DNA from 3 places in the Hymenobacter glaciei genome. Region 3 is predicted to be linked to each of the others. Evidence: riboswitches for the same ligand, from Rfam matches in the RefSeq annotation. Region 3 holds a riboswitch; each other region holds the start of a gene.
What was found. Region 3 has a riboswitch for S-adenosylmethionine ahead of ABD837_RS07410 (peroxiredoxin-like family protein). Riboswitches for the same ligand answer to the same signal wherever they lie in the genome.
Positions count from the first base shown of each region.

Region 1: it holds a riboswitch for S-adenosylmethionine, as region 3 does, so the genes downstream of both, metH (methionine synthase) here and ABD837_RS07410 (peroxiredoxin-like family protein) in region 3, are expected to answer to the same signal.
Region 2: it holds a riboswitch for S-adenosylmethionine, as region 3 does, so the genes downstream of both, ABD837_RS19580 (phosphoadenylyl-sulfate reductase) here and ABD837_RS07410 (peroxiredoxin-like family protein) in region 3, are expected to answer to the same signal.

Region 1 is NZ_BAABDK010000032.1:57,137-64,793, reverse strand. It holds gene ABD837_RS21215 (SDR family oxidoreductase) at 1-60, shown strand, start outside; gene ABD837_RS21210 (molybdopterin molybdotransferase MoeA) at 155-1,378, shown strand; gene ABD837_RS21205 (hypothetical protein) at 1,357-2,316, shown strand; SAM riboswitch class I at 2,503-2,611, shown strand; gene metH (methionine synthase) at 2,686-6,381, shown strand; gene metF (methylenetetrahydrofolate reductase [NAD(P)H]) at 6,499-7,455, shown strand.
Region 2 is NZ_BAABDK010000030.1:69,257-76,913, reverse strand. It holds gene ABD837_RS19600 (assimilatory sulfite reductase (NADPH) flavoprotein subunit) at 1-1,114, opposite strand, end outside; gene cobA (uroporphyrinogen-III C-methyltransferase) at 1,166-1,975, opposite strand; gene ABD837_RS19590 (sulfate adenylyltransferase subunit 1) at 2,112-3,404, opposite strand; gene cysD (sulfate adenylyltransferase subunit CysD) at 3,541-4,455, opposite strand; gene ABD837_RS19580 (phosphoadenylyl-sulfate reductase) at 4,595-5,353, opposite strand; SAM riboswitch class I at 5,625-5,713, opposite strand; gene ABD837_RS19575 (RNA polymerase sigma factor) at 5,919-6,497, shown strand; gene ABD837_RS19570 (hypothetical protein) at 6,625-7,419, shown strand; gene ABD837_RS19565 (hypothetical protein) at 7,416-7,657, shown strand, end outside.
Region 3 is NZ_BAABDK010000012.1:37,982-45,638, reverse strand. It holds gene ABD837_RS07425 (aliphatic sulfonate ABC transporter substrate-binding protein) at 1-727, opposite strand, end outside; gene ABD837_RS07420 (homoserine O-acetyltransferase family protein) at 797-1,825, opposite strand; gene ABD837_RS07415 (O-acetylhomoserine aminocarboxypropyltransferase/cysteine synthase family protein) at 2,116-3,495, opposite strand; gene ABD837_RS07410 (peroxiredoxin-like family protein) at 3,632-4,297, opposite strand; SAM riboswitch class I at 4,664-4,779, opposite strand; gene ABD837_RS07405 (LysM peptidoglycan-binding domain-containing protein) at 5,101-5,379, opposite strand; gene ABD837_RS07400 (hypothetical protein) at 5,569-5,988, shown strand; gene ABD837_RS07395 (erythromycin esterase family protein) at 6,149-7,657, shown strand, end outside.

The sequences.
Region 1 (7,657 bases), on a different contig from region 3:
ACGGAGGATTCGTTCTTTGATTTGTTTGCCAAGCTGCGCGAGGACCGGCTGATTCCGTAGGCTTGCAAAAAATCCCAGAACGTCATGCTGAGCGAAGTCGAAGCATGGCGTTCGGCTTAGTCCTGACAAGCAATTTAATCTTCCATCCCTCCCCATGCTCTCCCCCGCCGAAGCCACTGCCCACGTCCTCGCCACTGCCCGCCCGCTGCCGCCCGAAACCGTGGCCCTGCCCCGCGCCGCCGGCCGCATCCTGGCCGAAACCCTGACGGCCGACCGGGACTTTCCGCCCTTCAACCGCGTGGCGATGGACGGTATCGCGGTAAGCTTCGCTAGCTGGGCCGGGGGCCAATCGGAATTTGATATTGCGCACACCCAGTACGCCGGCGAACCCCTCCGGCCACTGACCAACCTGCAGCAGGCCGTGGAGGTGATGACCGGTGCGGTGCTGCCCACCGGTGCCGATGCGGTGATTCGCTACGAAGACCTTCTGCTGCACGACAACCGCGCCACCATCCAAATTCCGCCGCCCGCCGCGCCCGGCGTCAACATCCACCAGCAAGCGGCCGACCGCCGCGCCGGCGACGCCCTGTTAAACCCCGGCATCCGCCTCGGCCCAGCCGAGTTGGCCGTGGCTGCCACCGTGGGCGCCGCCGAAATAGCCGTAGTACGCGCCCCTCGCCTGGCCGTGGTAAGCACCGGCGATGAGTTGGTCGGAATCGAGGCGACACCGCTGGCCCACCAGATTCGGCGCTCCAACGTGTACGCTCTGCAAACACTGTTTACGCAGGCGGGGGCCGAAGTTTCGTTGTTTCACCTCTCCGATAACCGCGAGGAGCTGCGCGTGGGACTCACCAACATCCTCGCCGCCGGCTTCGATGCCGTGGTGCTGAGCGGGGCCGTGAGCAAGGGTCGCGCCGACCACCTGCCAGGCCTGTTGCGCGAGCTGCACGTGGAGGAAATTTTCCACGAAGTGCAACAGCGGCCCGGCAAGCCGCTTTGGTTCGGGGCGCGAGCCGGTGGGCCGGTGGTTTTCGGGCTACCCGGTAATCCGGTGTCCACGTTCATCACGGCTTGCCGCTACGTGCGGCCGTGGCTGCGCGCCGTGCAGCTGCCCGAGGGCATACCCGAAACGGCCGTCACTACCGAAGCACCCGCCCCGGCCGTGCTCACTGTCGACATCAATTTCAAGCCCCAGCTTACGCACTTTGTGCCCGTGCACCTGACCGTAGACGCCGAAGGCCGCCGCCTGGCAACGCCCCTACGCGTGGGCGGCTCCGGCGACATGATGGGGCTGGTGGGAGCCACGGCGTTTCTGGAGCTGCCGCCGGAGCCGTCCGTTTTTCCGGCTGGCAGCGTATGGCCGGCCTGGGCACTGTAACCAATGCACGGGCCGGGCACTGCTGGCCAAGCACGCAAGGCAGTGGGGCACGGTGCGGCAAACCAAAAAACGCCAATCCCTTCGCCAAAACAATTATACAATGCAGTAGCTTTTTGGCAGCATATTTTTATTTCCACCATCAGCTTATGCTTACAACCTATACCAGTACGACCGCGACGTCGGGCAATGCCACCTTGGTTGTACGGCCGCAGGCAGTTGCCAAAAAAATATTTCTGGTAATCGGCCTGCTGCTTGTGCTGGATTTGGTGAGCGTTTACCTGGTGCAGGTGCTGCATACGGACACGAGCGTGGTTCGGAAGCTTGTGCGTTACTTCGACTTGAACGAAGAAAACACCATACCAGCTTTTTTCTCCTCGCTGCTACTGCTGCTCGCCAGTGCCCTGCTCCTGGTAATTGCCCGGCAGGCGGCCAGCCGTAAAAAGGCCCTGCTCTGGCTACTACTGAGCGCCGTTTTCCTGTTTCTGGCTCTCGATGAATCAATTGCAATTCACGAGGAATTAACGTACAGTGTTAACAAAATGTATGCGCCCAGCACGGACACGAACGGGTTTCTGCGCTACAGCTGGGTGGTGCCTTACCTGCTGGCGCTCACTGTTCTGACGGCCTTTTATGCCCCTTTCCTGTGGCAACTGCCAACCTTCGTTCGCGCGCTGTTTGTGGCCTCGGGCTGCATATTCGTGACGGGTGCGGTGGGTATGGAGTCCATCGAAGGGCATTATGATTTGCTCTATGGCATGCACAACCTGTACTCGTCGCTTCTGTGCGCCCTGGAGGAAGTGATGGAGATGAGTGGAGTTGCGTTGTTCATTTTCGCGCTGCTGACTTACATAGCCCGGGAACAGGGAGAAATACGCTTCAGCGTCACTAGTTCGAAGGAAAGGGTGCTGGATGAACGCGAATTGCAGCCAAGGCTGTAGGTACCAAGTTATTTTTTGGCTGCCGCCGGGGCCAGCGTTTTTCCGGCGGGTAGCGTGTGGCCTGCGTGGGCGCGTTGCCCCCTTTCTTAAAAGGAGGAATGAGGACATTCTGACCTATTGAGCCATTTCCCAATTCTTCATTCCTCATTCTTCATTAAGCCGAAGGCGTTGTATCTTCGCCCTACGCTGCTATCCAGAAAGACCGAGGGACCGGGCCCGATGACGTCTTGGCAACCTACCGCGAGTAGGTGCCAACTCCCGTTTCACCGCCTTTTTTGGTGAAAGAAGATGACAGCCGGAACCGTGCGCTTGCGCTTGGGTTTCTTTCTGGATACGCGCTTTTACGCTGCTATACCGACTCCGAAAGAAATGTCCACCGCCACCCTCGCCGCCCCCTCTCCTCTTCCCGACCTGCTCCGCCAGCGCCTGCTGATTCTTGACGGCGCGATGGGCACCATGATTCAGCGCCACCCGCTGACGGAGGAGGATTTCCGGGGCACCCGCTTCGCCGACCACCCCAAGCCCCTGCGCGGCAACAACGACCTGTTGAGCCTCACGCGGCCCGACATCATCAAGGGCATCCACGCCGAGTACTTCGCCGCCGGGGCCGACATGGTGGAAACCAACACCTTCTCAGGCACCACCATTGCGCAGGCCGACTACGGCCTGGAGCACGTGGTGTACGAGTTGAACTACGAGTCGGCTCGCCTGGCCCGCGAGGCGGCCGATGAGTACTCGACGCCCGAGCGCCCGCGCTTCGTGGCCGGCGCCGTTGGCCCCACCAACCGCACCGCCTCGCTCTCGCCCGATGTAAACCGCCCCGGCTTTCGCGCCGTGACCTTTGATGAGTTGGCCACGGCTTACCTGGAGCAGGTGCGCGGCCTTGTGGACGGCGGCGTGGATACCCTGCTCATCGAAACCATTTTCGACACGCTGAACGCCAAAGCAGCCCTCTATGCCGTGCAGAAATTCTTTGACGAAGGCGGCCGCGTGGTGCCCGTTATGATTTCGGGCACGATTACCGACGCTTCGGGCCGCACCTTGAGCGGCCAGACGGTGGAAGCTTTCTGGAACAGCATTCGCCACCTGCCGCTGCTAAGCGTGGGCTTGAACTGCGCCCTCGGCGCCGACCAGCTCCGCCAGTACGTGCAGGAGCTGAGCCGCATTTCCGACGTGCACATCTCGGCCTACCCCAACGCCGGCCTACCCAACGCTTTCGGTGGCTACGATGAATCGGCGCAGGAATTTGCCGCGCTGGTGGAGGAGTATTTGAAGGAAGGCATCGTGACAGTGGTGGGCGGCTGTTGCGGCACCACGCCCCAGCACATTGCCGAGCTGAGCAAGCTGGCCGAGAAATACCAGCCCCGCCAACTCCCCACCGAACTCGCTCCCTCGACTCGCCTGAGCGGCCTAGAGCCGTTTACCATCAAAGAGGAAAGCCTGTTTGTGAACGTAGGCGAGCGCTGCAACGTGACCGGCTCCCGCGCTTTCGCCCGCCTCATTCGCACGGGTGCCTATGAGGAAGCCCTGGCCGTGGCCCGCTTGCAAGTGGAAGAAGGCGCGCAGGTACTCGACATCAACATGGACGAGGGCATGCTCGATTCGGAGCAGGTGATGACGACGTTCCTGCACCTCATTGCTTCGGAGCCCGACATTGCGCGGGTGCCGGTGATGATTGACTCCTCGAAGTGGAGCGTGCTCGAAGCCGGCCTGAAATGCGTGCAGGGCAAGAGCATCGTGAACTCGATTTCGCTGAAAGAAGGCGAAGCAGCTTTCCGTGACCGCGCCCACACGGTGCGCCAGTACGGCGCCGCCGTGGTGGTGATGGCCTTCGACGAAAACGGCCAGGCCGACTCGCTGGAACGCCGCAAGGAAATCTGCCAGCGCAGCTACGACATCCTGACCAAGGAAGTCGATTTCGACCCGTCCGACATCATCTTCGACCCCAACATCCTGACCGTAGGCACGGGCATGGACGAGCACCGCAACTACGCCATCGACTTCATCGAGGCCGTGCGCTGGATTAAGGGCAACCTGCCCGGCGCGCTCACCAGCGGCGGCATCAGCAACATTTCGTTTTCCTTCCGCGGCAACGACGTGGTGCGCGAGGCCATGCACACGGCCTTCCTCTACCACGCCATCCGCGCCGGCCTGGACATGGGCATTGTGAACCCCGGCCAGCTCGGCGTGTACGATGAAATTGAGCCCCACCTGCTCGAGTTGGCCGAAGATGTGCTGCTAAACCGCCGTGCCGACGCCACAGAACGCCTCGTGGAATTTGCCGACACCGTCAAGCAAAAAGATAAGGCCGAAGTAGTGGCCGACGAATGGCGCAGCCTACCTGTGTGGGACCGCCTGCAACACGCGCTGGTGAAGGGCATCACCGAGTTTATTGACGAGGATACCGAAGAAGTGCGCCAGCAGGTAACTCGGCCTTTGGAAGTAATCGAAGGTCCGCTGATGGCCGGCATGAACGTAGTGGGCGACCTGTTCGGGGCCGGCAAAATGTTCCTGCCGCAGGTGGTGAAATCGGCCCGCGTAATGAAGAAAGCCGTGGCTTACCTCGAGCCGTACCTGTTGGCCGACAAGCAGGGCTCGGACCGCCAGACGGCCGGCAAAATCCTGATGGCAACGGTGAAAGGCGATGTGCACGACATCGGCAAGAACATCGTGGGCGTGGTGCTGGCCTGCAACAATTTCGACATCGTGGACCTCGGCGTAATGGTGCCGCTGGAGAAGATTCTCGATGAAGCGCAGAAGCAAAACGTGGACGTTATAGGTCTTTCCGGCCTCATCACGCCCTCGCTCGATGAGATGGTGTACGTGGCCCAGGCCATGGAAAAGCGAGGCTTGAAAATTCCCCTGCTCATTGGCGGCGCCACGACTTCGCGCCTGCACACGGCGGTGAAAATCGCGCCGTCCTACAGCGGGGCGGTGGTGCACGTCAACGACGCCTCGCGCTCGGTAGGGGTAGCCGCGGGCCTGCTCGGCTCGGGTGAACGCGCCTACGCCCAGACCGTGGCCGACGACTACGCCGCCCTGCGCGCCGATTACGCCAGCCGCCAGCGTGACAAAAGCTACCTGACCATTGAAGGCGCCCGCGCCAACGGTTTCAAGTCGGACTGGAATACAGTAAGCATCACCAAACCCAGCTTCCTCGGCACCAAAGTGCTCGAAGACTACGACCTCGCCGAACTGGCCCGCTACATCGACTGGACGCCTTTCTTCCACACCTGGGAGCTGAAAGGCCGTTACCCGCGCATTCTGGAAGATGCTACGCTGGGTGAAGCGGCCACCAAGCTTTTCGAGGATGCCCAGGCCATGCTCACGAAAATCATCGACGGCAAGCTGCTCACGGCCCGCGCTGTGCTGGGCTTCTGGCCGGCCAATACCAAGGGGTACGATACCATCGAAATTTACGCCGACGACTCGCGTGAGGCCATTGCCACCGAGTTTTTCACGCTACGCCAACAAGGCGAGAAAGGCCCCAAAATCCCCAACATCGCCTTTTCCGATTTTCTGGCGCCGAAGGAAACCGGCCGGGCCGACTACATGGGCGGCTTCGCCGTGACGGCCGGTATCGGCATCGAAAAGCTGATTGAGCAGTTCGAGGCTGACCACGACGACTACTCCAGCATCATGGTGAAGGCCCTGGCCGACCGCCTGGCCGAGGCCTTCGCCGAGCGCCTGCACGAGCGGGTGCGCCGCGAGTTCTGGGGCTACGCGCCCGACGAGCACCTGACCAACGAAGACCTTGTGCAGGAGAAATACCGCGGCGTGCGCCCCGCCCCCGGCTACCCCGGCTGCCCCGACCACACCGAGAAAATCACCCTCTTCCAACTGCTCGACGCCGAGGGCAAAACCGGCATCACGCTCACCGAAAATCTGGCCATGTACCCGGCCTCGTCGGTGAGCGGCATGTACTACGCCCACCCAGACTCGCGCTATTTTGGCCTGGGCCGCATTGGCGTGGACCAGGTGGCCGACATTGCGCAGCGCAAACAAATGCCCCTGAAGGAGCTGGAACGCTGGCTGATGCCCAACCTGAACTACGAGCCGAAATAACCCCACCCCAACCCCTCCCCAATGGGGAGGGGCGTTGATTCACTTAATCCAAAGCCCTCACGTGTCGCCCGGCACCCCCTCCCCACCGGGGAGGGGGCCGGGGGGTGGGGTTCGCATATGAAAGTTACCGACCACCTCGCCCAGGCCAAAGGCAAAACCCTCTTCTCGTTTGAGGTGCTGCCGCCCAAAAAGGGCGAAAACATCCACACGCTGTTCTCGAACATCGAGCCACTGATGGAGTTCAAGCCGCCGTTCATCGACGTGACGTACCACCGCGAAGAGTACGTGTACCGCCACCACCCCAACGGGCTGCTGGAGAAGAAAACTGTGCGCCGCAGGCCCGGCACGGTGGGCATTTGCGCGGCCATCAAAAACCGCTTCGACGTGGATACCGTGCCTCACCTCATCTGTGGGGGCTTTACGAAAGAGGAAACCGAGAACGCGCTGATTGACCTGCACTTCCTGGGCATCGACTCCGTACTGGCCCTGCGCGGCGACCCCATCAAATCGGAAGGCCACTTCAAGCCCGAGCCCGACGGGCATGCCTACGCCTGCGACCTCATCGGCCAGGTAGCCAACCTCAACAAGGGGGAGTACCTGGACGAGGAGCAGGACGATACCTGGGCCACCAGCTTCTGCATTGGCACCGCTGGCTACCCCGAGAAGCACTTCGAAGCGCCCAACTACGCTTCGGACGTTAAATTCCTCAAGCACAAAGTAGACCGGGGCGCGGACTACATCGTGACCCAAATGTTCTTCGACAACGAAGAGTTTTTCAAGTTCGAGAAGAAGTGCCGCGACGCGGGCATCAACGTGCCCATCATTCCGGGCCTGAAGCCGCTAACTACCAAAAGCCAACTTACCATGCTGCCCCGGGCCTTCTATCTCAACCTGCCCGAGGCCCTGGCCGAGGCCATCAGCCAGTGCCGCGACAACGAGGCGGCCCGCGCCATCGGCATCGAATGGTGCCTCAACCAAAGCCGCGAATTGATGGCCCACGGCGTGCCTTGCCTGCACTACTACTCCATGGGCAAGTCGGAAAGCATCCGGCGCGTGGCGGCCGAATTGTTTTAGCATCGGCAGCTGCTGCAGGCAGCTGACCAACAAAGCGGGAGCGAATTGGGCGGGTGGCTTACAAGCTACCCGCCTTTTTTGTGCGAACGGGCCACAAGATGTAAAACACCTTATTGGTGCCCGATGGACGGGCCTGTGAATAGAGCCCAGTGCAAACCAGTACCGGTGCCGCAAGTCAACTGAATTTTGCACCCTTTGCCTC
Region 2 (7,657 bases), on a different contig from region 3:
TGAGCAAATCGGCCACGTCGCGGCCGTAGAGGTAGGGCTGCAGGCGCGTGGTGTCGGCCAACAGCCCATGCAGTTCGGCGTGCGGGGCCAGGGCCGCGTAGCGTTCCAGCACGTCGCGGGTGAGCACGGTAAGCTCGCGCCGGCTGGCCAGCGCGGCGGCCAGCGGCAGGTTTTCTGCGCCCACTTGCACCGGGGCCGAGTCGGAAAGCCGGGCGGCGCGGAGTACTTCCTCCACCAGCGGGTCGTGGTTGCGGGGGCGCACGGCCAGGGCATCGCCGGGGGCAAAGCGCAGGCCCGAACCGGCCAAATCCAGTTCTAGGTGGTACGTTTCCTTCGTCGAGCCCCGCCCGTTTAGCTGGATGCTTTCTAGCACCCGCGCCGGCCAGGGGTTGTCGCGGGTGAAGGCAGGAACGGTTGTGTCCGCAGCTTGCGGCGAAACAGCGGCAGCTGAAGTACCGGAAGTAACCGAAGCCTCGGTTTTGCCAGTGGCATCTCCGGCTATTTTTTCCAGCACCGCCGCAATCCACTCGCTGGCCGCGCTTTGATAATCCACATCCGTATCCACGCGGTCGAGCAAACGGGTACCGCCCAGCTCGCTCAGGCGCTGGTCAAAATCCTTGCCTGTCTGGCAGAAGTGCAGGTAGCTGGAATCGCCCAGCGCGAGCACGGCAAAGCGCAGCTTCGGCAGCTTCGGCGCGCGGCCGCTGCCAATGAACTGGTGCAGTTCCTCAGCCGAGATGGGCGGCTCGCCTTCGCCGTGCGTGCTCACAATAACGAGCAGATTCTGCTCCTGGGCCAACTGTCGGGTCGAGTAGTCGTTCATGTCGCGCACCTCGGCGCTAAGGCCGCGCTGCTTGGCCGCTTCGGCCGCTTGTTGCGCTATTTTCTTGCCATTGCCGGTGTGTGAGCCGTACAGAATGGTCAGCTTTTGGGCGGTGGGGCTGATGCCAGCTTCCGGTGCTGCCGCAGGGGCCGTAGCGGCTTGCGTGCCGCCCGTGGCCTGGCCGTAGAAATAGCCGCTCAGCCACAGCAGCTGGTTGGCCGACAGGTTAGCTGTAAGATGCTGGAGCTGCGCTTCATCAAGCGCAGGCGGAAGAATAGGGAGCGTGGGCATAATCAACTTCAGAATACAGGTAGGAGGGAGGCGAGAAGCTCAGCCAGTGGGCTAAGCCACTTTTGCGTAAGCCAGCAGTTCCGGTAGTATCTCAGTGGCTACATTAGCTGCTGTCGCGGCAGGCTGCTTCATCAGCCGCACCACTTCGCCCAGCACAATCACGGCCGGCGCACCGAGCCCGGCCGCACTGGCCCGCCCGGCGATGTCGGCCACCGTGCCGGCCACCGCGCGTGCTGTCGGCAGCGTACCGTTCTGGATGATGGCCGCTGGCACTTCGGCCCCGCCGTAGCGGGCAAAAAGCGCCGCGATTTCTGCCAGCCGGCTCATGCCCATCAGAATAATGGTGGTGACGGTGGGCGTCTGGGCGGCTTCGAGCAAGGCGGTCGAAAGCTGCTCGTCTGCTGTCGTAGCCGTTAGTACCCGGAAGCCTTCGCTCAAGCCCCGGTGCGTGGCCGGAATGCCCACGCTGCCCGCCGCCGCTACCGCGCTGCTAATGCCCGGCACGTAGTCGGTGGCCAGCCCGTTAGCTTCGGCGTACAGCATTTCCTCGCGGCCGCGGCCAAACACAAACGGGTCGCCGCCCTTTAGCCGCACCACGTGGCCGTGGCGGTACGCCTGCTGCACAATCAGCTCGTTGATGCCTTCCTGGGTATAGGCCTTGAAACCGCTGCGCTTGCCCACAAAAATCAGCGGCACGCCGGGCCGGACGTGGGCCAGCAGGGCATCGTTAGCCAGGGCATCGTACAGCACCGCATCGGCTGCCGCCAGGGCTTTTGCGCCTTTCAGCGTCAGTAAGTCCGGGTCGCCAGGCCCGGCGCCGACAACCGTCAGGCGAGGCAGGAAAAGAGAAGAATCAGCCATTTTTAGTTTTCTATGTTGGTCGTCATGCAGAGCGCAACGAAGCATCGCGCTTGTGGTAGCAATCGAATCGTCAGGATTAGTGGCGGCACGCGAGATGCTTCGCTACGCCCTGCAGGACGGGCGTTGCCAAGGTGTTTTAAATGGAAAACGCGGCCTCGGTGGGTACTTCCTGGGTGAAATATTCCGGGTCGGTAGCGGCAATGAGGCCGGCGGCCAGGGTAGCCCCGGTCTGCTCATCGACCAGGATAAAAGCGCCGGTGACCCGGTTTTGCCGATACTCATCCACCACCAGTGGCAGGGCGGTTTTCAAGCGCACCCGCACGATATCGTTGAGCCGAGCCTCGTCGGTACCCTGACTTTCGAAGGTTTCGATATTGGTCTTTTGCAGAATGGTGGTCACGGCGGCCTTCACCGTGGCGGAGTGGTGCTGCACCAGCAGCTTTCGGCCGGCGCGCAGCGGCCGCTCGTCCATCCAGCACAGCGTGGCTTCGAGTTCGCGCACCACGGCCGGGTGGGCGGTGGTGGGTACAATGGTATCGCCTCGGCTCACGTCCATGTCGTCGCGCAGGCGCAGCACCACGCCTTGCGGGGCACTGGCAGCCGCCACTTCCTGCTGGTTCACTTCAACTGCTTCAATCACTGTTTCCAGGCCCGAGGGCCAGATGCGCACCCGGTCGCCCGGGCGATAAGTGCCGCTCTGGATGCGGCCGGCGTAGCCCCGGTAGTCGGGTAACTCCTCGGTCTGCGGCCGAATCACATACTGCACCTGAAAGCGCGGCTCATTCGGGTTGGCATCAATGGCGGCCGGCACACTTTCGAGGTGCTCCAGCAGGCTGGGGCCGTGGTACCAAGGCAGGAAATCGGAGCGGCGCACCACGTTGTCACCATTGAGGGCGCTAAGCGGGATGGCTACCACGTTCGGCAGCTTCAGCTGCTCGGCAATGGCCGCATAATCGGCCACTATGTTCTGGAAAATCACTTCCTCGTGGCCCACCAAATCCATCTTATTCACGGCCAGCACAAAGTGCTGAATGCCCAGCAGCGAAGCCAGCAGCGTGTGCCGCCTGGTTTGCTCAATCACGCCCTGGCGGGCATCTACCAGCACAATGGCCAGGTCGGCGTTGCTCGCGCCGGTCACCATGTTGCGGGTGTACTGCACGTGGCCCGGTGCGTCGGTGATGATGAACTTGCGGCGCGGCGTGGTGAAGTATTTGTGCGCTACATCAATGGTGATGCCTTGTTCACGCTCGGCTTTGAGGCCGTCGGTGAGCAGGGCCAAATCGACGTCGCCGCCGGTGGTGGCGCGGCGCTTTTCCAGCGTGGCCAGCACGTCGAGCGATACTGAGTCGCTGTCGTAAAGCAGGCGGCCGATGAGCGTGCTTTTGCCGTCGTCGACGCTGCCGCAGGTGATGAATCGGAGAAGGTCCATTTTTTTTAATATGCTAGATGTGAACGATGTGGAAATGTGAAAAATGGCTAATTCAGGAGGGAGTGCGAATGGCTGGCGGCATGTGCCGACTCATTTTCACATCTTTCACATTCCCACATTTCCCCACATTTAATTTTTAGAAATAGCCGTTGCGCTTGCGGTCCTCCATCCCCGTTTCCGAGAGGTTGTCGTCGAGCCGGGTGGCGCCGCGCTCGCTCACTTTGGCCAGCAGCAGGTCCTCAATGATGTCATTCACCGAAACGGCGTCGCTTTCCACGGCGGCCGTGCAGGTGGAGTCGCCCACGGTGCGGAAGCGCACGCGCCGGTTCACGATTTCGTCGGTTTCGTCGAGGTTCAGGTGCTCGCTGAAGCCGAGGAGCTGGCCGCTGGGCAGCACCACGCACTGGCGCTCGTGCGAGAAATAAATCTCGGGCAGCTTGATGTTTTCGCGCTTGATGTAGTTCCACACGTCCAGCTCAGTCCAGTTGGAAATGGGGAATACGCGCACGTTTTCACCCTTCTGGATGCGGCCGTTGTAGATGTTCCACAGCTCCGGCCGCTGGCGCTTGGGGTCCCATTGGCCAAAATCGTCGCGCACTGAAAAGATGCGCTCCTTGGCCCGGGCCTTCTCCTCGTCGCGCCGCGCCCCGCCGATGCAGGCGTCAAACTCGAATTCCTCAATCACATCGAGCAGGGTGTAGGTCTGGAGCGGGTTGCGGCTGGGGTATTTGCCACCCGGCTCGTGCAGGCCGCGCTCCCGGATGGTGTCTTCCACCTTGCGCACAATTAGCTTCTCGCCCAAATGGGCCGCCAGCTCGTCGCGGTAGTTGATGATTTCCTCGAAGTTGTGGCCGGTGTCGACGTGCACCAGTGGGAAGGGAAACTTACCCGGCCGAAAGGCTTTTTCGGCCAACCGCGTCAGGGCAATCGAGTCTTTACCGCCCGAGAACAAAAGTGCGGGCCGCTCGAACTGTCCGGCTACTTCGCGCAGGATATGAATAGCTTCAGCTTCTAAACGGTCGAGGTAATCGGGATAAGCAGCGGTTGGCATTGGCACAGGAAGTCTAGGCCCGAAAAAATCGGGCGAATGTGAAAAGCAGGAAGATTATGGGTGGGATAAGGCCCGCGAGAGGTGCCCTTGGGGTAGGAAGTAGCGCCAGCGGCCCAGCCGCTAGCGCCCGAGGATGGGCCTAGCCTGGCATTCGCTCTACCACCGGGTCGAGGCCCTGGTGGGCGGCAGTGGCATGCAGGCCGCACTCCTTGGCGGCAGCGTCTTCCCACCACCAGCGGCCGGCGCGGAAATCCTCGCCCGGCGCAATGGCGCGGGTGCAGGGCGCACAGCCGATGCTCACGAAGCCTTTATTGTGCAGTGGATTAACCGGAATGCCGTTGGCCTGGGCGAAGGCCTCGCACTCGGCCCAGGTCCAGCCGAAGAGCGGGTGTACTTTGATGAGCTCGTGGCCGGCATCCCACTCAGCTGGGTGCATGGTTTGGCGGTTTTGCGACTGCTCGGCGCGGATGCCCGTCACCCACACCTGCTGGCCAGCCAAGGCGCGGGAAAGGGGCTCCACCTTGCGGATGTTGCAGCACTCCTTGCGGTTCGCTATGCTCTCGTAGAAGCTGTTGGGGCCCTTTTGGCGGGTCAGCTCCTCAATGGCTGCGCCGTCGGGCGCGAATACTTCGATGGGCTTTTCATAGCGCAGCAAGGTCTTGTTCCAGGTAGAATAAGTTTCCTGAAAATTGCGGCCCGTGTCGAGCGTAAACACCCGGATGGGTAGGTCGTTTTCGAAGATGAAATGGGTGAGAATCTGGTCTTCGAGGCCAAAGGAGGTAGAAAACGAGACGCGGCCGGGGAAGTGGTCGGCCAGCAGGGCCAGGGTTTCCGGTGCCGAGCATTCGGGAAGGTAGCGGCGCAGGTCAGCAACCTGGCTTTCAAGGGGTAATGCCATGATGGGAAGGGAGTTTTTCTCCGCAGAAAAAACCAACAATGGGCCGTAGAGGCCGCAAAAACCCGCTATGCGTCGCGCAATGAATCAATCACCACAAGAGGGGGTAGCGGGGTAGCCGTCGCAACAGCCGCCGGAAGAGAAGCCCTAGTTCAACAACCAGCAATCTTCCCCGGCATAGCGGCCAGGGAACAGCACATGCAACAACACATTCGGCGCGAAGCAGCGAGGGTGGTGGGTTGCAGGCGGAGATTGGTGGATGTGCTCACGGCAGTTTTTATATGTCAGGACTTGGCACCGTTCCAACTGGTGGGGGTTGCCGGCGTTTCGTCGAGCCTGTCTCTCCGCGCCTCTGTATAAAAATGGATAGCGTCCCAAACGAGGGTTGCTGGGGCAAATGTAACCGACGAAAAAGCGAAATGCCAAAATTTTATTTTATGAATATGAAACTGGCCACATTGCCATAGGTTTGGCCGCCGTGCTTTTGCCGCGTAATTTGCCGTGCAACCCCTGAACCTGCCGTGTGGTCTATGGGTTGCTTAAGCACACTCAAGACCTCGTTTTCTGCATGGAAGCTCTGTCCATTTCCGCCTACGTCGATATCAACGCTCCTTTGGTGGAGCGCTGCCGCCTCAACGACCGCCAGGCCCAGGCCGAGATTTACCGGCGCTACTCCAAGGCAATGTTCAACGCGGCCCTACGCATCACCGGCGACTACGCTGAGGCCGAAGATGTGCTGCAGGAGTCGTTCCTAAGCGCTTTTCGTGAACTAAGCGGCTACAAAGGCGATTCCTCGTTTGGGGCGTGGCTGAAGCGGATTGTGGTGAACAAAAGCATCAATTGCCTGCGGCAGCGGCGGCTGGCGCTGGTGCCGCTGGGCGAGCAGCACCACGACGAGCCCGCCGAAGCCGCCACCCACTCGCCCGAGGATGAGGCCGATACGCACTACCGGGCCGACGTGCTGCGCCGCTGCATTCAGGAACTGCCCGACGGCTACCGCGTGGTGCTCAGCCTGTATTTGCTCGAAGGCTACGACCACCTCGAAATCGCCGGCATCATGGGCATCTCCGAATCAACTTCTAAATCACAGTACAGCCGGGCTCGGGTTCGGTTGCGCGAATTGGCCGCCCAGCGTGGCCTGAGCTAACGTTTATCCCTTATAATCATTACTTAATCGTTTCATTACCCTTCATCCTGTTTCGCCCGGCCGCGGTTTTCGTATAGCCCCGTGGCCCGCCTTGAACTTGGACGAACCGTGCGTCTGCTACTCATTCATGGATACCCCAACTAATACTTCTCTTGAAAATTTCGTCGAGCGGCACCGCGCCGATTTCGACACCCACGAGCCACGCCCGGACCTGTGGGCCGCGCTGGAGCAGCAGCTAAGCCCTGTTGCGCCCGCCATGCGCCTGAGCGACGAACCCCTGGCAGCAACTGCGGCTCCGGTAGTGGCTGCTGAGGAGTGGGCTGCGCCGGCTGCTTCGATAGCAACTGCGGCAGTTGGCCACGCCAACTGGTTTCAGCGCTACGGCGTGGCGGCGGCACTGGCCCTGCTGGTGTTTGCGGCCGGAGCCAGCGAAGCCTGGAAATCCCGCTCGGTGGGCGCTGAAGTAGCCGTTGTGGCTGCGCCCGCGGCTAAGCTGGGAAGCGTAGATACTGAACCCGATGCGGCCTTGTATCAGGGTGGCAACCCTACTTCCCTCACCGCCGCTGAGCATACCACCGGGGCCGACAGCCAGCTGGTGCGCGCCGTGCGTGGCATGGAAGCCTACTACACCAACCAACTCGCCCGCCGCCAAACGGAGTTAAGCCAGCTTAGCGGCCCGGGCATGGTGGCCATGAATGCCGACTGGCAGCACGAGCTGGCATCGCTCGATTCGAGCTACCGCGTGCTGAAAATGCAGTTGCTGCAGCACCCGCAGCCTGATGCCGTGCTCACGGCCATGAACCGTAACCTGCAGGTGCGTCTCGACATTCTCGACCGCCAGCTGAACCTAAGCAACACGCCCACTGAGGCCGACCCCAACGCCGGGGCGTATGTACTGGCCGATAGCCGCCGCTCCGAATGAGCCAGCTAACGGTTTTTCGGGGTGCGCGCGGACTCGGGCTGCTGGGTTTGTTGGTTGGACTGCTGGTTCAGCCTGCTGCTCAGGCGCAAACAATAGCCGATGCCGTACCGGCGGGCCGCTGGACAGCCGCGGGACCGTGCGTGGCCAGACATGCACTGACGCCCGAGGCTAAACGTGCCGCCGAAGCCCTGTTCGGAAGTACCGAAGCGGGCGAGCAACAACCCGCTGGGCAACAACC
Region 3 (7,657 bases):
GCGCGGGGTGCTGCTGAGCAAATTCGGCCCGCACGTTCAGCACGCCGTAGCTATTGAAGTCGGGGTTGCGGTAGAACAGCCGCGCACCCGACTCCAGCTCGGCCTTGGCCATGTGCGGGTCGAGGCCGGCCCAGGCATCCACGTCGCCTTTTTCGAGGGCGGCGCGGCCGTCGGGGTGCTGCAGCGGAATCAGCTCGATGTCCTTTTCGCTGAGCCCGGCCTGGTCGAGGGCGCGGAGCAGGAAGATGTAGGGGTCGGTGCCACGGGTGGCGACCACGCGCTTGCCCTTCAGGTCGGCCACGGTTTTGATGGTCGAATTTTTGCCCGTTACCAGTGCCGTCCATTCCGGCTTCGAGAAGATGTAAATGGCCTTCAACGGATTGCCGTTGGCCCGGCCGATGAGCGCCGCCGCCCCGGCCGTCGAGCCGAAGTCGATGCTGTTGCCGTTGAGAAACTCCAGCGCCTTGTTGCTGCCCTGGCTCAGCACCCATTCCACCTTGATGTTCTGCTGGGCCAGGTCCTTTTCCAGCCAGCCCTGCTGCTTGAGCACCAGGCTGAGGGGGTTGTAATAGGCGTAGTCGAGCCGCACTACTTCCGGAGCTGCGCTGGCGGCCTTTTCGCTGCCCGAACCGCTGCAGCCAGCCATCAGCAGCAAGACCAGTAAAAGGACTCCCTGCCAGGCAAAAGCAAGCGTGGACGACGGGCGAAAAGTGGTTTGCGATTTCATAGGATTAGGCAAAGAGGTACCAACCCGGCTCAGGAGCGAGCCGGAAACAATGCAGCAAAAAGAGAATGATTAGTGCACGAAGGTGGGCGCGTAGAACAGCTCCAGAAAGTGCGTAATGGCCGCCGTTTCCAGCAAAAAGCCGTCGTGGCCGTAGCGGGAGTCCAGTTCGGCATACATAGCTCCCGGGATGTGGGCTGCCAGCTCGCGCTGCTCCGAAAGCGGGAACAACACGTCGGAGCTGATGCCTAGCACCAGCGTGCGCGCCCCGATGCGGGCCAGTGCCGCCGGTACCCCGCCGCGGTTGCGGCCGAGATTGTGGGTGTCCATGCTCCGGCTCAGCGAAACGTAGCTGTAGGCGTCGAAGCGCGACACGAGTTTATCGCCCTGGTAGCGCTGGTAGGTGCTGGCGCGGTGCTCACGCAGCAGCTCGTCGTCGGTCGGGTCGGTCTGGGTTTCGGCGTAGGCCGAGTAGCTGCGGTAGCTAAGCAGCGCTATGGCGCGGGCGGCCCGCAAGCCGTCGTCGCCCCCGCCGGGCTGGCCGGCGGAGTAGGTCGGGTCGGCCTCAATGGCCAGCCGCTGGGCTTCGTTGAAGGCAATGCCCCAGGCCGAATGCCGGGCGTTGGTAGCAACCACCACCAAGTGGTCGAACAAATCGGGCCGCACCACCGCCCATTCCAGCGCCTGCTGCCCGCCCAGCGAGCCGCCAATGAGCGTGTTGATGTCCGTCAGGCCGAGTTCTTCGCGCAGGGCTTCGTGCGCCGCCACTAGGTCCCGAATCGTCAGCAGCGGAAAGTGCTGGAAGCGCCCCTGCCCGGTAGCCGGGTCGGCATCGAGCGGCCCGGTGGTGCCATAGCACGAGCCCAGCACGTTGGCGCACACGATAAACCAATCAGCTGGGTCGTAGTAGCAACCCGGCCCTACCAGGCCCGGCCACCAGGCCAGCACATCGGCATTGGCCGTCAGGGCATGGCATACCCACACCACGTTGTCGCGGTCTTCGTTGAGCTGGCCCCAGGTCTGGTAGGCCACGTGCGCCCCGTGCAGGGTTTCGCCGCTTTCCAGCTTCAGGTCAGGTAATTCAAATATTTGGCTAGTCATTATCAGGATAGTAGTAAGAATTGAGTAGCAAGTAGTAAGACAGTAGCATTTGAGCTTCCACTCTTACTACTTGCTACCAATGTCTTGCTGCTCAAATAACACGCTTTCAGCGCCAGTGAACCGGCCGGGTGTCTGGATTCTCACCCCCATTTCGCTACCCATCACGGAAGCGGTACCCGGCCGGCGCACTGGCCCTGCTTGTAGCTGTCGGTTGCTCGTTGTCAGTTGTCAGAAGCGACTGGTTCGCTGAGACTAATATCTGAAAACGACCAACTAACAGCTGGTAAACTTTACACTTCCAGTGGCTGAGCGTGCTCGAGTTCGGGCTCGCCGACTTCTTCGCCCTCCGTGGGTTGGCTGGCGGTGTTGCCGATGGCGTCGAACGCCGCCTGCAAATCAGCCTTGATGTCGTCGAAGTGCTCGATGCCCACCGACAAGCGCAGCGAAGTCGGCGTCACGCCCGCAGCGAGTTGCTCCTCTTCGCTCAGCTGCTGATGCGTGGTAGCCGAGGGCTGGATGATGAGCGTTTTGGCATCGCCCACATTGGCCAGGTGGCTGATGAGCTTCAGGCTGTCGATGAACTGCGAGGCATTTTCCTTGGTGCCTTTGATGCGGAACGAGAGCACGCCGCCGTAGCCGCGCTTCAGGTACTTGCTGGCGATGGCGTGGTAGGGGCTGCTAGCCAGGCCGGGGTAGTTCACGCTTTCCACCTGCGGGTGCTGCTCCAGCCAGTTGGCTACTTTCAGGGCGTTTTCCACGGTGCGGTCCACGCGCAGGCTCAGGGTTTCGAGGCCGATGAGCAGCTGCCAGGAGTTGAACGGGCTGATGGACGGGCCAAAGTCGCGCAGGCCTTCTACCCGTGCCCGGATGATGAAGGCAATGTTGCCAAACGGCCCGCCCTTGCCAAATACGTCGTTGAAAATCAGGCCGTGGTAGCCCTCGCTCGGCTCGGTGAACTGCGGGAATTTGCCGTTGCCGAAGTCGTAGGTGCCGCCGTCCACAATCACGCCGCCCACGCTGGTGCCGTGGCCGCCAATCCACTTTGTAGCCGATTCCACTACAATGTTGGCGCCGTGCTCCAGGGGCCGAAACAGGTAGCCGCCCGCGCCAAACGTGTTGTCCACAATCAGCGGCAGGTCGTGCTTTTTGGCAATGGCCGCGATGGCCTCAAAATCAGGAATGCTGAAGCTCGGGTTGCCAATGGTTTCGAGGTAAATGGCCTTGGTCTTCTCATCGATGTGCTCCTCAAACGAGGCCGGGTTGTCACCATCCGCAAAGCGCGCCTCAATGCCCAGGCGCTTGAAGGCCACCTTAAACTGGTTATAGGTGCCACCGTACAGGTAGGCTGTGCTCACGAAGTTGTCGCCGGCCTGCAGAATGTTGTTCAGGGCCAGGAACTGGGCCGCCTGGCCCGAGCCGGTGGCCAACGCCGCCACGCCGCCTTCGAGGGCCGCCACGCGCTGCTCGAACACGTCGGTGGTGGGGTTCATCAGGCGGGTGTAGATGTTGCCAAACTCCTTCAGGGCAAACAGGTTGGCGCCGTGCTCAGCGCTCTTGAACACGTAGCTGGTAGTCTGGAATAGCGGCACGGCACGGGCTCCGGTGGTGGGGTCGGGCTGCTGGCCGGCGTGGAGTTGGAGGGTTTCGAAGTGTTGGGGCTGAACGGACATGATGTTGAAATTTAGTTGTTAGTTACTGGTTGTCAGTTGTTAGTTTTTAGCTCCTGGTTTTGGTTGGTAGTTGTCAGTGAGTTGCCATTCATTGCCAGCATTTCTGACAACTGACAACTACCAACTGACAACCAGATTACAATTGGGCCAGGGCTTCGAGCAGCACCGCCGGGTCGGGGCGCTGCTTGAAGTTGGCGTCGGTGGCGGTCCAGGCAATGGTGCTGTCCCGGGCAATCACGAAAGTGCCCGTGAGTGGCAGTTCGCCACTGTCGTCGCCGTTGAACGTGGCCAGGTCGATGCCCACGCCGTGCAGGGTGTGGTACACCGCATCGCCCACCTGGTAGGCCAACCCATACTGCTTGGCCACGGTATTGCCGAGGTCGCTCAGCACCGGGAAGCGAAGCTCTTTTTCCTCAGCCGTGAGGCTGGTCAGGTCCGGCGTCTGGGGCGAAACGGCTACCAGCGTGGCGTTGAAAGCTTTAAAATCGGCCAATGCCTGGTTGTAGGCCCGCAGCTGCACGTTACAGTAGGGGCACCAGTTGCCGCGGTAAAACACCAGCACCACCGGGCCATTCGCCAGCAGTTCGGCCAGCGAAACCGGCTGGCCCACGGCATCGGGCAGGGTGAAATCGGGAGCCGTTTGGCCGGCCCGCAGGCTGTGCTGGGCCAGCCCGGCGGCGTGCACGGCCGCAATGCCGGCATCAATGGTTTGGCTGGCCGTAGCGGGCAGCACGCTGGCCAGGTGTTGGGCCGTTGCGGCCAGTTCATGCTGAATGGATACGGGGGCGGTGAGCGTGGACATGCGAAGTCGAGAAGAATATCTAGTTGGGGGAGAGAAACTTCTTCGGGCGTCTGTATCGGTCAAGGCTACAGTGCGGCGCAGGATAAGCCGGACTGTAGCCGCGCTTAGCGCATTCGATGAACCTGCGTGGCCCCAACGGGCCCCAGGGGCAACGGCATTCCCACGAAGAAGATAAAGGAGGTTGTTAAGCCGAAGTCAGGCTAGCAACAACACGGGCGACAACAGCACATTCGCATTCGCGCGGGGCGCGATGCCACATTTTGGCCGCCATCGGCCGAAACGAAGAAACCCGACACGACGGTGCACAAGGCAGCCGGAGCAGTCGGGAGGAGAAAAGCAGAATTCGAAGAATTTTCCATGGCACTCGAATCATCTGTCCCAGCACGGCCGAAGCGGTGAATGGGTAGGAATTGGCACCTTTCGTTTTGCGAAGGTTGCCAGTGGGTCACGGAGCCTAGTCTCTCGCCACTTCTGTATAAAACTTGAAAACTACCCACCGATAGCGGGGAGTACCTGTTTGGTATCGGCAAATGTACGGGAGAATTTTTGAGATGGGCAAGCGGTAGAGCGAAAATATTTTTTTTCGCCGGTTAAAATCGCCTGTCATCCTGAGTGAAGCGAGGAACCTTACCACACTCGCAGTGGTGTAGTTACTACACACCGTTCTTCGGTGACAAGGTCCTTCGCAAGCTCAGGATGACAGGCGATTTTGGCTCCAACAACTTCAGACCGGCCCCACCAAACGCAAAAAAGCCACCCTGAAACAGAGTGGCTTTTCTCACCTTTTTTCTGCAAAAAAGTACCTAGAGACTAGGTAGGGTTAACACCTGACCAACTTCAATGAGGTCGGGGTTAGTACCGATGGTGGCCTTGTTGGCCTCGTATATCTGATGCCACTTGGCGGCGTCGCCGTAGTGGTGCTTGGCTATTTTTGAGAGAGAATCTCCACTAACAACAGTATAACTGTCGCCGGAAGTTTCTGGTTTTGCATTTCCGAAAAAATCGGTGCCGCCAGCAGCGGGCTTAGCGGGCTCAACGGGTTTTTGCTCGCCTTTGTCGCTGATGAAATCGAAGAGTCCCATGGGATTTACAAAGTTAAATGATGCAACTGATTTCACCGGAAAACCTCGCGGTTGGGCCGGCCGGGTTGCTATACGCACAGGTTTGGCGGAGGTTTCGTTGCCAACTCTTTTGGTTTGATATCGTAAGCCGACGAGCTTCGCATTATGCAGGCTACCACTTTCATTCTTTCACCATTACCCGTTGTGCTCATGAAACTCCAGTCCCTTTTCTCGTTCCGCTATTTTGCTAGCCTGCTCGTACTTGTGTCGCTATTTGCCGCTTCGTGCAGCAACGACAAGGGCAAGGTGGAAGGTGTGAACATGCTGTACGGCACCGACAGCAAGGTGTGGAAAACCTCCAAGCAAACCGATGCCACCGGCGACAAAGTGAAGCAGACCAATGCCCAGGAAGACGAGCAGCTGCGCATCTTCGCCAATGGCACCTACAACATGACCGGCGCCACCGGTGCCGTGAACGGCAAATACACGTTCGACCAGGCCGGCAAAACCATCACGATGACGCCCGACGGTGCGACCACGAGCAACACCTTCGCGGTGGAAACCCTTACCGACGACAAGCTCACGCTGAAGTCGGCCGACGGTGCCGCGCTGATGTTGGAAGCTGAGTAAGCTTCGCAAATTGCTTTTGAAAAGCCCCGAACCGCGTTGGTTCGGGGCTTTTTTTGTAGTCGTATATTTTGATATGGCTGGCTGTAATGTGGAAATGCCAGTAACTTGCGGCCTCCTTCCGTGTGGCCCATTGTGGCCATTCCACTTTTTTCTGCTATTGATGTTTACCAGTTTTAAAGCAGGTGCCCTGGCCGGGGCGCTGCTGCTTACGGTGCCTTTTGCCCGCGCTCAGGCCCCTACTTCCCTGCCCACCCACGCGGTGCGCAGCATCAACCCCACGGACAATGACTTTCGGGATTTGGAGTTTTTGAAAGCCGAAATCGGCCCGGCGCGGGTGGTGATGCTGGGCGAGCCCAGCCACGGCGAGGGCAACGTGTTCGAAGCAAAAATCCGGCTCCTGCGCTTTTTGCGCGAGCAGATGGGCTTTACCACGGTGGCATTTGAGAGCGGGTTTTACGACCTGCACAAGGCCCAGCAGGCGCTGGAGGCCGGCCGGCCGGCGCAGGAGGCCTTGGGCAACAGCGTATTTTCTATCTGGACCAGTACGCAGGAGTTTCAGGCTCTGCTGCCATTGGTGGGCAAAGGCGGCCTGCGCGTAGCCGGCTTCGACCCGCAGCTGATGACCGATGGCTACAGCGGCGATATGGTAGACGACCTGGAGGAATTCCTGGCCCCGGACAAGAGCGCCGCCCTGCTCAACTTCGATTACCTCGACCAAGTCATCAGCTTTATGGGCCAGAGCTTTGCTTTCGTGCCTACTACCACGCTGGCCGAGTTTGAGAAGGAAATGGCCAAAGTGAATAAGCTCGTGGCTAAAGTCGCCACCGGCTCCGATGCCCAGCGCCGTACTGAGGCCGCGTTCTGGCAGCAGAACCTGCGCAGCCTGCTGGCGCAGGCCCGCGACTATGCCGAGCACGAGCCGGAATTGAAGACCAACGAAACCTTCAAGGCCAGCGACAGCAACCCGCGCGATGCCCAAATGGCCGACAACCTGCTGTGGTATGTGAAACAGCATCCGCAGGAAAAGGTGGTGTGCTGGGCCGCCCTGCCGCACCTGGCCAACCGCACCGACCACTTCGACACAGCTGAAATGCAGGCGTACCGCCCCATGGGCCGGGCCGTGAAGGACGGCCTCGGCCCCGACCAGGTCTACATTCTGGGCACAGTGGGCGGCGGCGGCAGCTACGGCCCGTGGTTCCGGGAAATCAAGCCGGTACCCACGCCGGCTGCCGGCTCACTCGAAGCAGAATTAATGGCTCAGCCCGCCGAATACGCCTTTGTCAGCCTGAAGCACGATGCCCCCAGCCGCCTGCTGACCACTTACGCCGTTGACTACACAGCCATGCGTGGCCCGTGGAGCGAGGCAGTGGACGGCTTTCTGTTTTTGCGCAGCGTGCACCCGACCCATAAGGCCGTATTGACTGCGGGAGCGACCGCCCCGGCGGCCGACAGCGCGGTGCTGGCCCGCACCACTCCCGACGGGCTGAATCCGGCCGGCCGGCCCGTGCGCCTGGCAACGGGCACAGCGGCCAACTCGGCCACGGTGCGCGGCGTGGTGCTCGACCGCAAAACCGGCCAGCCGGTGCCCTACGCTTCGGTGAGCGTGCCGGCCCAGGGCGTGGGCACGGTAGCCGACGGGCAGGGCCGCTTTGCGCTGCGCACCACGGGA